DNA from 3 places in the Geobacillus sp. WSUCF-018B genome. Region 1 is predicted to be linked to each of the others. Evidence: predicted binding sites of a transcription regulator. Region 1 holds the regulator's gene; each other region holds the start of a gene.
The links. Region 1 encodes Rex, which represses fermentation and respiration genes when NADH is low (regulators of the CRP and FNR family bind a similar motif). Its sites were predicted from a motif close to TTGTGAAATATTTCACAA; they were not measured.
Positions count from the first base shown of each region.

Region 2: a site for Rex is predicted at 1,693-1,710, ahead of CV944_RS11300 (DUF2249 domain-containing protein). Genes of this name have one in related genera too.
Region 3: a site for Rex is predicted at 752-769, ahead of CV944_RS06400 (nitrate reductase subunit alpha). Genes of this name have one in related genera too.

Region 1 is NZ_PIJF01000070.1:5,220-8,509, reverse strand. Features, by position in the region: gene CV944_RS15380 (CPBP family intramembrane glutamic endopeptidase) at 1-147, shown strand, start outside; gene CV944_RS15375 (YdiK family protein) at 144-323, shown strand; gene tatC (twin-arginine translocase subunit TatC) at 388-1,137, opposite strand; gene tatA (twin-arginine translocase TatA/TatE family subunit) at 1,158-1,310, opposite strand; gene CV944_RS15360 (redox-sensing transcriptional repressor Rex) at 1,328-1,969, opposite strand; gene moaC (cyclic pyranopterin monophosphate synthase MoaC) at 1,985-2,473, opposite strand; gene abc-f (ribosomal protection-like ABC-F family protein) at 2,569-3,290, shown strand, end outside.
Region 2 is NZ_PIJF01000035.1:25,191-28,480, forward strand. Features, by position in the region: gene CV944_RS11290 (hypothetical protein) at 1-1,198, opposite strand, end outside; gene CV944_RS11295 (DUF2249 domain-containing protein) at 1,195-1,404, opposite strand; gene CV944_RS11300 (DUF2249 domain-containing protein) at 1,408-1,641, opposite strand; gene CV944_RS11305 (Crp/Fnr family transcriptional regulator) at 1,879-2,571, opposite strand; gene CV944_RS11310 (nitric-oxide reductase large subunit) at 2,804-3,290, shown strand, end outside.
Region 3 is NZ_PIJF01000014.1:58,527-61,816, forward strand. Features, by position in the region: gene CV944_RS06395 (metal-dependent hydrolase) at 154-657, opposite strand; gene CV944_RS06400 (nitrate reductase subunit alpha) at 830-3,290, shown strand, end outside.

The DNA.
Region 1 (3,290 bases):
AAAACCGGACGCATTTTCGTGCCGATGTTCGCCCATGTAGCAATGAACACGTTTGTTGTTGCCGTTCAAATTTTGTTGGCTGATGAATTGGAAAACATGATGCGCCAAGCGGAACTGCCGCTGGCCATTTGGAGGATTTGGCTATGACGCGCCATCCGCGGCTGTTTTCTGTTCCGTATTTCATCTTGGGCTTCCTGTTTACGTATTTGGCGATCGAAAGCGTTCATGAAACGATTTGGAACGTCTCAACCATCGCGTTGGCGGCGCTGGCCGCTTTTGATTTCGGCACCGCCTTTCGCTTGTTCTTCACACCGAGACAATAAAACCCTCCCCATTGGGGGAGGGTTTTTGCCTGGCGCCGTATGAACCGTCCTCTTGATGCTGCCCTCAATATGGATCGCCGCTTCCTTCCTCCGCCGCTAATTGCGCCTTTCGATAGCCGATTTTGGCAACCCAGATGCTCCCCTCATACAAAAGCGTCAGTGGAATCATGACGATCACTTGCGACAACACATCCGGCGGCGTAATGACCGCCGCTAAAATAAGCAGCGCCAAATACGCATACTTGCGGATGCGAACAAGAAGCTGCGGCGTAATAAGCCCTAAGCGGGTGAAAAACAGGACAACAATCGGCAGCTGAAACACGATGCCAAACGGCAGCACGAGCTGCAGCAAAAACTGAAAATATTCATTAATGCCGATCATCTGTTGAATGCCGAGCCGTTCCGCCAGCTGATTCATAAACCGGACGACAAATGGAAACAAGACGAAATACGCAAAACCAACCCCGGCTAAAAATAGAATGATCGATGCTGGAATGTAGCTGAGCGTTGTTTTCCGCTCTTTTTCATACAGCCCCGGACTGACGAACGCCCAAATTTGATAGAGCAGCACCGGAGCGGTCAGTACAGCGGCGATGACAAAGGCAAACTGAAAATACACTTTGATCGGGTCGGTGAGGCGGAACGCGTTCATCGTCAGCTGTTTCGCTTCCGCAGTGTGCTGCAAATACACAATGACGTCATCGACAAAAAAGAAGCTGGCTACAAGCGCCGCAACGAAAAAGAGAAGCACGATGATCAGCCGTTTCCGCAGCTCTCCGAGGTGTTCATACACGGACATTTCTTTGTCATTCATCGTTTCCCCATCCTGCCTTGTCATCGGTCGGTTTTCGTTTCTTCGTCATCAGCGAGCCCTTTTGTGGCGTCTTTAAACTCGCGAAGCGACTGGCCGAACGACCGTCCCAACTCCGGCAGCTTTTTCGTGCCAAACAGCAACAAAATGACAAGAACGAGCAACAAATATTTCATGTGTTGTTCTCTCCTTTTTACGATGGCGATGGATAGTTTTTCAAAAAATAGACGAGCGACTGCAGCTCAATGGCTAAATCGATATGATGGACGCGAATATGGTTTGGCACGTTCAGCCGCGCCGGAGTAAAGTTTAAAATGCCTTTAATTCCTTGCGCGACAAGGCGGTCGGTCAGCGCTTGAGCTGCGGCGGCCGGCACGGTTAAAATCGCGACCGGAATGTCGCCGCGAAGCCGCTCCTCCAGCTCATCGAGATGATAGACCGGCACCCCGCCGACTGTCGTTCCAACCTTCCGTTCATCGACATCAAACGCCATGACAATTTTCGTGTTGTTATTTTTCGAAAAGTTGTAGTTTAAAAAGGCGGTGCCTAAATTGCCGACGCCAAACAGAGCGACTTCGGTCACTTCGTCCTCTTCAAGTGTCTGGCGGAAAAACGACAACAAATAATTGACATTATACCCGTATCCTTTTTTGCCGAGCGCGCCAAAATACGAAAAGTCGCGGCGAATTGTCGCCGGATCGACTTTCACCGCCTCGCTCAGCTCGGCGGAGGACACGCGCTGCTTCCCTGAGGCATGTAAATTTTTCAAAAACCGATAGTATAACGGCAGACGCTTGGCAGTCGCCTGCGGGATTTTCGGTTGTTCGTTGCTCATCGTTTCATCCCCCAGTTAATCGGTTTTCCGTCGATAATGGCCGGACTTCCCGCCCGTTTTCTCGACCAAATACGTTGGACCGATCGTCATTCCTTTATCGAGCGATTTGCACATGTCGTACACAGTCAATGCGCATACCGAGGCCGCCGTCAGCGCTTCCATCTCCACTCCTGTGCTCCCTTTCGTTTTGACCGTCACGGTAATCACAAGTTTATACGCTTCCGCCTCTTTTTCCCAAGCAAAGGCAATATCGATGCCTTTTAACATAAGCGGATGGCACATCGGAATGAGATCGGCCGTTTTTTTCGCCGCCATGACCCCGGCCACCTGGGCTACCGCCAGCACATCACCTTTCTCAATGGCATTGTTCGTCATCTTTTCATAAATCTCTTCGTTGACGGTGACGCTCGTTCTCGCCACCGCTATCCTGACCGTATCTTCCTTGTGTGTAATGTCGACCATTTTCGCCCGGCCTTGTTCATTGAAATGCGTAAACGATGCCAAGACAATCTCCTCCATTTATCACTATACACCATTTTTCGTCATCTGTCTTTGACCGTTTTCGCGACTTGCGTTAAACTATTCGCGAGGTGACGGACATGATCATTTTGCAAGTGAATGGGCTCACGAAATATTTTGGCGCTGACCTTATTTTATCGAATATAAAACTAGAAATACAGTCCCGCGCCCGCATTGCTCTTGTCGGCCGCAACGGCGCAGGCAAATCGACGCTGCTGAAGATCATCACCGGCGAACTTTCTTCCGACAGCGGTGAAATCATCAAGCCAAGCCATATCAAAATCGGCTATTTGGCGCAAAACAGTGGGCTCGACTCGTCACGCTCCATTTGGGACGAGATGCTGGACGTATTCGCGCCGCTCCGGGCGATCGAAGCGCAGCTGGCAGAGCTCGGCGCCCAACTTGGCGACCCGGATCTGCTCGCCGATCCGTCCCGCTACGAAAAAACGCTTCAAGCGTATGACAACCTGCAAGAGCAATACAAAGAACAAGGGGGCTATCAGTATGAAGCCGACATCCGCTCTGTTTTGCACGGGCTGCAATTTTCGTCATACGATTACCAAACAACGCCCGTTTCCTCGCTAAGCGGCGGACAGCGGACGCGGCTCGCCCTTGGAAAACTGCTGTTGGCCAAGCCGGACTTGCTCATTTTAGACGAGCCGACGAACCATTTGGACCTCGATACGCTCACATGGCTCGAGCAATATTTACAGGCATACCCCGGCGCCGTTCTGCTCGTTTCCCACGACCGCTACTTTTTGGACAAAGTCGTCACCGAAGTGTACGAGCTGTCCAACGCGAC
Region 2 (3,290 bases), on a different contig from region 1:
CCAACAGCACTTGAGTGATGGCGAACAGCGGCACGCTCGCGACAGCAAGCGCAACGGCCGCCAGCGCGAGGGCGATGAGCCATAGGCGGCATTGGACGGTGACGGCTCGCTCATTCATCATTTGTTTTAACGTCGGCACGTTTTGTTGGCCGACTTTTTCGCTGTAGCGATGCGTCCACCATAAAAACGGCACGATTTTGAACAAATAGCCGACGATGCTGAAGAGAATCCAGCCGACAATGAATAGATAAACAATGATGCCAAGCAGCCGTCCGCTGCCGACGACGATGGCGACAAAGGCGGCAACGTGCAGCACAAGGCCGATGACGATGGCCGAAAGCGAAAAGCGGAACGGGCGGTCAAGCGTTTTTTTCATCCGCTTTTGCAAAATGGCGCGGATATGCCAGGCGAAAACAACGAATCCGCTCATGAGCAAGGCTGCACCGGCTATAAGCCATGCGTGGCTTCGTAAGAATAAGCTGGCGAACGCCACAGCAATCCCGCTGATGTACAGCGCATAGACGTAACGCGCCGGCCGCAGCGAAAAGCCGTGGGCGAGCGAGAACATCGGCGCCATTTTGTACGAAAAGCCTATGATGAGCAGTGTGAACCAGCCGCACAGCCCGAACAGCACATGCAAGCCGAACACCGTTTCATGACTGTTTGCGCCTGTGGCGGCGAAAAAGTGAAAGGCAAGCAGCCCTCCGGCGGCGCCCGTCAGCAGCAAAAACAACAAGGAAGTCGCGACAAACAGCGTCATGATCGTTTTGTTTTTTTGTTGTTTTAATGTCATCGCCATTTGCCAGACAAACAGCACGATGCCGAACAGCAGAAGCAAGCCAGGGAGAAACGCCTGGTTTGGCGTAAACGCTAAACTGGCGGCAAAGGCGACGATGCCGAGAGCGGTGATCGCAAACTGCCAAAAACCGAGCCGCTCGCTCCAAATCGGCGTCAAAAAGGCGACCGGAACGAGCTGGTACATCGCCCCCATGGCCGTCATCAATGCAAAGCCAAGCAACGCCAGGTGGGCCGCCGCCCACACGAACGGCAGCCGGAACGCGCCGCTGCTAAGTGAGGGAATCGCTCCAAGCAACATAAGCTGCGACGCGGCGAACGCCAACACGGCGAACATGATAAACGAGAACGGAAGACGGACGTCTGTTTCCGTCCCCGTGCGAGTAGGAAACACGTTGCTCATCCTTTCGTAATGCGGATTTCAAAACTGCCGTCTTCGCGTGCGACCGTCTCGTGCCGGTAGCCAAGCTCGTCAAGCTGCTCGTACAAAAACATCGGGCGGCGATCGTTAATGATCGTCAGCGTCTCCCCAGGATTCAGCTTAGCGAGGGCAGCGAGCGTCCGCATCATTGGCTGCGGCGGCTCGAGTCCGCGGTTATCGAGGATCATCGGTCATCCCCCCTGTTTGACAAACGTTACTCTCCAATGTTTTTTCTCGATTTGTTCGGCCTCGTACGTAAATCCTTTCGCTTTCATAATCGGAAACAACGGCAGCGGCTTGAACGGGGCGTGTAAAATGAACGTATCGCCCGGCTGCAGCGGCTTGATGGCGTTCATAATTTTTTCAAACGGTTCCCGCTTTTGCCGCAAATCTTCGCGTACATCGAGTTCAATCGTCACACCCATGCGCTTTCCCTCCTTTTTGACTATCATGATAATCATTTTCACTGTGGAATGTTGTGATATAGCTCACATCTTTCGGCCGAAACATGACATATTCCACTTTGGAAAAAAGGTTTCGTTTTCGTTTGAAAGGGCGGAATAGCATGTTCCAGAAAGATGGGCTTGCCGAAATGTTTGAAAGGAAACCCCATCAGCTCCATTGCGCATCCCGACCGGTGCCGGACGATGGGGAAAAAGGAGTTAGAAAAAGATTTCTTGTTCGAGCCCTTCGCGGTCAATCAAATAAAAGCCGTGTTCGTCGACGTCAATCAGCCCTTTCCGTTTCAGCTGGCTCAACGTGCGGCTCACCGTTTCCCGGGCGGTGCCGATCATGTTGGCCAGCTCGCGGTTTGTCACATGGGCGGTGAGACGGTGCCACTTCCCTTGTTTGACGGCGTTCGTGCGCGTCAGCCGCAACAAAAGCAACACGATTTGTTCGTACGTATTATGGAGCACTTGCGCTTCGAGCCGGTTTTGCAAATCAACGATTTTTTCGCCCATGACGCGAAACAGTTTTATGCAAAGTTCAGGGCTCGCCATCAGCACTTGTTCGAAATCGTGGATCGGGATCGCGATCAATGTCGCTTCCTCGACCACTTCGGCGTGGGCCGGATAGGTGCCTTTTAAGAAAAAGCCGGCATGCGGAAACATTTCTCCCGTCTGCAAAATCGAAACGATTTGTTCTTTCCCGCTGAAGTCCGTTTTATAAATTTTTACCGTGCCGGAATGAATGAAATAGACTCGCTCGAGCGGGTCGCCTTGCATAAAGACAAACGTCCGCGGCTTGTAAACGCGCACGTGGGAAATGGCAACCAGCGAATCAAGCTCGTAATCGGACAGTTCACGAAACAACGGAACAGCTTTTAAGCGGTCTTTCATCCAATGGTTCGCCATGGCGTTCTCTCCTTTGGAAATGTGACAAAAGTGTGGCGGCTGTCAACAGAGCATCGATGCTTTTCTCTTTTTGAACATCCGCGCCGTTTGGCCTTTTCTGCCTTCATTGTATACATTCTCACGCCATAAAGCTGTGATATAAATCATAACGGACATTTGCCCCGGCTCACAAACCGCCGAACGATCAGCGCGCTACAATGGGGGCGAACAAACGAGAAGGAGGTTGGCTCATATGGAAGTTCATCGATCCGTTCGCCCCAACATGCGGCCGGGGCGGCAAACGACCAACAGTTTTCTCAAATCGATTCTCATTTTCACTATTGTGATCAGCTTTACCGTCCTGCTTGTCGGCGGATATTGGATTTTTAAAGAAATGGCGCCGAGGCCGAAGGAAGTGCGCAGTGAAGACGGCCAAGTGTTGATGACGAAAGAAACGATCATCGGCGGGCAGGCCGTCTTCCAAAAATACGGGCTGATGGATTACGGAACCGTGCTTGGGCATGGGTCGTATATGGGGCCGGACTATACGGCGGAAGCGTTGAAAATTTATACGGAAGGCATGCAAGATTACAAAGCAAAAGAGCGGTATCACAAACCGTTTGCCGATTTAACCGCCGATGAGAAAACGATCATCCGCGAACAAGTCATCAAGGAAATGCGAAAAAATCGCTACAACCCGGTTACGGATGTTCTCGTCCTGACAGATGCGCAAGTATACG
Region 3 (3,290 bases), on a different contig from region 1:
GCTAACGCCAACCGAAATTCATCTCCCACTTTCACTGGTGCTGGCGCACCTTCACGTTTAGAAGTAGGAGACTTCTTTCGGAGGGAAGTCAAATCCGTTCCTCTCACTATATTCGCCGCCGCACCTCTTTTTTCCTTTTTTGATCGAACGACGTTACCACATCGACAACCATGACCGCCACCATTCGTGAAACAAGCCGTTGACGCCAAAATAGACGAATGCGATCCAAGCGATGCCAACCAATGCTTTCTCCATCCCTTTTCCCGTCCGATAGAGCGGCACTTTCCACCGCTTGGACGAAAACGGCCAAAACAGCGGCACCCCTTGAACAGAAAAAAAGTCTTCCACAATATGAAACAAGTAGCCGAGCACGAGCCCAGCGGTAAACGGCGACGCCGAGTCGCGCCAGACGAGGGCGGCAAGCACCCCCCAGACGATGAGCGAATGCGTCATGCCGCGATGGCCGAACGCTTCTTTTACTTTCCCCGCGACGCCGAACGAACGGCGGCCGACGTATGACGACGGCTCGTCAATGTCAGGAAGAAGGCTGCCGATGACAAGCCCCGCCGTATAGGCGGCGGTAAACGGCAGCGCCGTATACGCCGTCGCCGCCGCCCCCAAGCATAAGGAAACAATAACATGACTCGAATATCGCAACAAACATCCCCTCAAACTTTTATCGTTTTCCCCATTATACCACAGAAAAGAATATTTGTTCGTTTCTTTGACGGATTTGTGACAATGATGCCAAGTGTGACAAAGTTAACATCGCGTTATTGACATCATGGCTATAGTTAAAAGTACACAACGCTAATAAGGAGTGAAGCAAATGAAACGAAAACGATCTCCGCTTGCCAACCGTTTCAAATATATTCGGCCGATCGAGCGCCAAGCCGACGGCCATAGCGAAACAACCTACGGCGACCGCGCCTGGGAAGATGCGTACCGCCGCCGCTGGCAGCACGACAAAGTCGTCCGCTCGACCCATGGCGTCAACTGCACGGGGTCGTGCAGCTGGAACATTTACGTCAAAAACGGCATCGTCACCTGGGAAGGACAGCAGCTCGACTATCCGTCGACCGGGCCGGATATGCCGGACTTTGAACCGCGCGGCTGCCCGCGCGGCGCGAGCTTCTCATGGTATATGTACAGCCCGCTGCGCGTCAAATACCCGTATGTCCGCGGCATCTTGCTTGACATGTGGCGCGAGGCGCTCTCCCATCATCCAAACAACCCGCTTGAGGCGTGGAAAAGCATCGTTGAAGACCGCGAAAAAGCGAAGCGCTACAAACAGGCGCGCGGGAAGGGCGGATTCGTGCGCGTCAGCTGGGATGAAGCATTGACGCTTGTCGCCGCTTCTTTATTGTATACGGTCGTCAAATACGGACCGGACCGCAACGTCGGCTTCTCCCCGATTCCAGCCATGTCGATGGTCAGCCATGCCGCTGGGGCGCGGTTTATGCAGCTGATGGGCGGCCCGATATTAAGCTTCTATGATTGGTACGCCGACTTGCCGCCGGCGTCGCCGCAAATTTGGGGCGACCAAACGGACGTGCCGGAGTCAAGCGACTGGTACAACGCCGGCTACATCATCACCTGGGGCTCGAACGTCCCGCTCACCCGGACTCCGGACGCTCACTTTTTAGCCGAAGTGCGCTACCGCGGCACGAAAGTCGTCTCCGTCAGCCCAGATTACGCCGAGTCGACAAAATTCGCCGACGACTGGCTGTCGGTGAAGCAAGGGACGGACGGCGCCTTGGCGATGGCGATGGGACATGTTATTTTAAACGAATATTACGTCAAACGGACCGTTCCATATTTTGAACGATATGCCAAAACGTACACCGATTTTCCGTTTGTCGTCACCTTAAAACAAAACGGCGGCACATGGACGGCCGGCCGCTTCTTGTTGGCGAAAGACCTTGGCAAACAAACGAACAATGCCGAATGGAAGCCGGTCATCTATGATGAAAACACCGACTCGTTTGTCGTGCCGAATGGAACGATCGGCGCTCGCTGGGAAGACAAAGGAAAATGGAACTTGCGTCTTGTTGATGAGGAAACAGAACAGCCGCTTGAGCCACGCCTGTCATTTTTAGGGAGCGAAGATGAAGTCATCTCGATCCAGCTTCCATATTTCACCGCTGAGGGCGGAAAAACGATCGAACGCGCGGTTCCAGTGAAAAAAGTGCAAACCGTAACAGGAGACGTTTACGTCACGACCGTCTATGATTTGATTTTGGCCAACTACGGCATTGACCGCGGCATCGGCGGCACAGTCGCCCACTCGTACGATGACGAGGTGCCATTCACGCCAGCATGGCAAGAAGCGATCACCGGCGTCGACCGCGAACTCGTCGTGAAAATCGCCCGTGAGTTTGCCGACAACGCGATCGACACAAACGGCCGGTCGATGATCATCGTCGGCGCCGGGATCAACCATTGGTTCAACTCCGATACGATTTACCGCGCCGTCTTGAATCTTGTCTTGTTCGTCGGCGCCCAAGGGGTGAATGGCGGCGGTTGGGCCCATTACGTCGGGCAGGAAAAGCTGCGGCCGGTGGAAGGATGGCAGACAATCGCCACCGCTCGCGACTGGGTCGGACCAGCGAAATTGCAAAACGGCACGTCATTCTTTTACTTTGCGACCGACCAATGGCGCTATGAAGAGCGGCCGGTCGATGAGCTCATCTCACCGCTGGCCAAAAAAGCGCGCTATTCACACCCTGGCGATTACAACGTCTTGGCCGCGCGGCTTGGCTGGCTGCCGTCGTACCCGACGTTTAACAAAAACGGCATCGAGCTGTATAACGAAGCAGTAAGCCATGGAGCCCGCACGCCGGAAGAGATCGGCGCCTACGTCGCGAAACAGCTGAAAAAGAAAGAATTGCAGTTTGCGATCGAAGATCCGGACAACGAGGCGAATTTTCCGCGCAACTTGATCGTCTGGCGCGCCAACTTAATCTCAAGCTCCGGCAAAGGGCACGAATACTTCTTAAAACATTTGCTTGGCACGACGAACGGCTTGTTAAACGATGACCGAGACAGCCTGCGCCCGGAAGAAATCCGCTGGCGCGATGAAGCGCCGGAAGGCAAGCTCGATCTACTTGTCAACTTGGACTTCCGCATGGCCGGCACAGCGCTCTACTCCGATGTCGTCCTGCCGGCAGCGACATGGTATGAAAAACATGACTTAAGCAGCACGGATATGCATCCGTTCATCCATCCGTTCAATCCAGCCGTGCCTCCGCTCTGGGAAGCGCGCTCGGACTGGGATATTTTCAAATCAC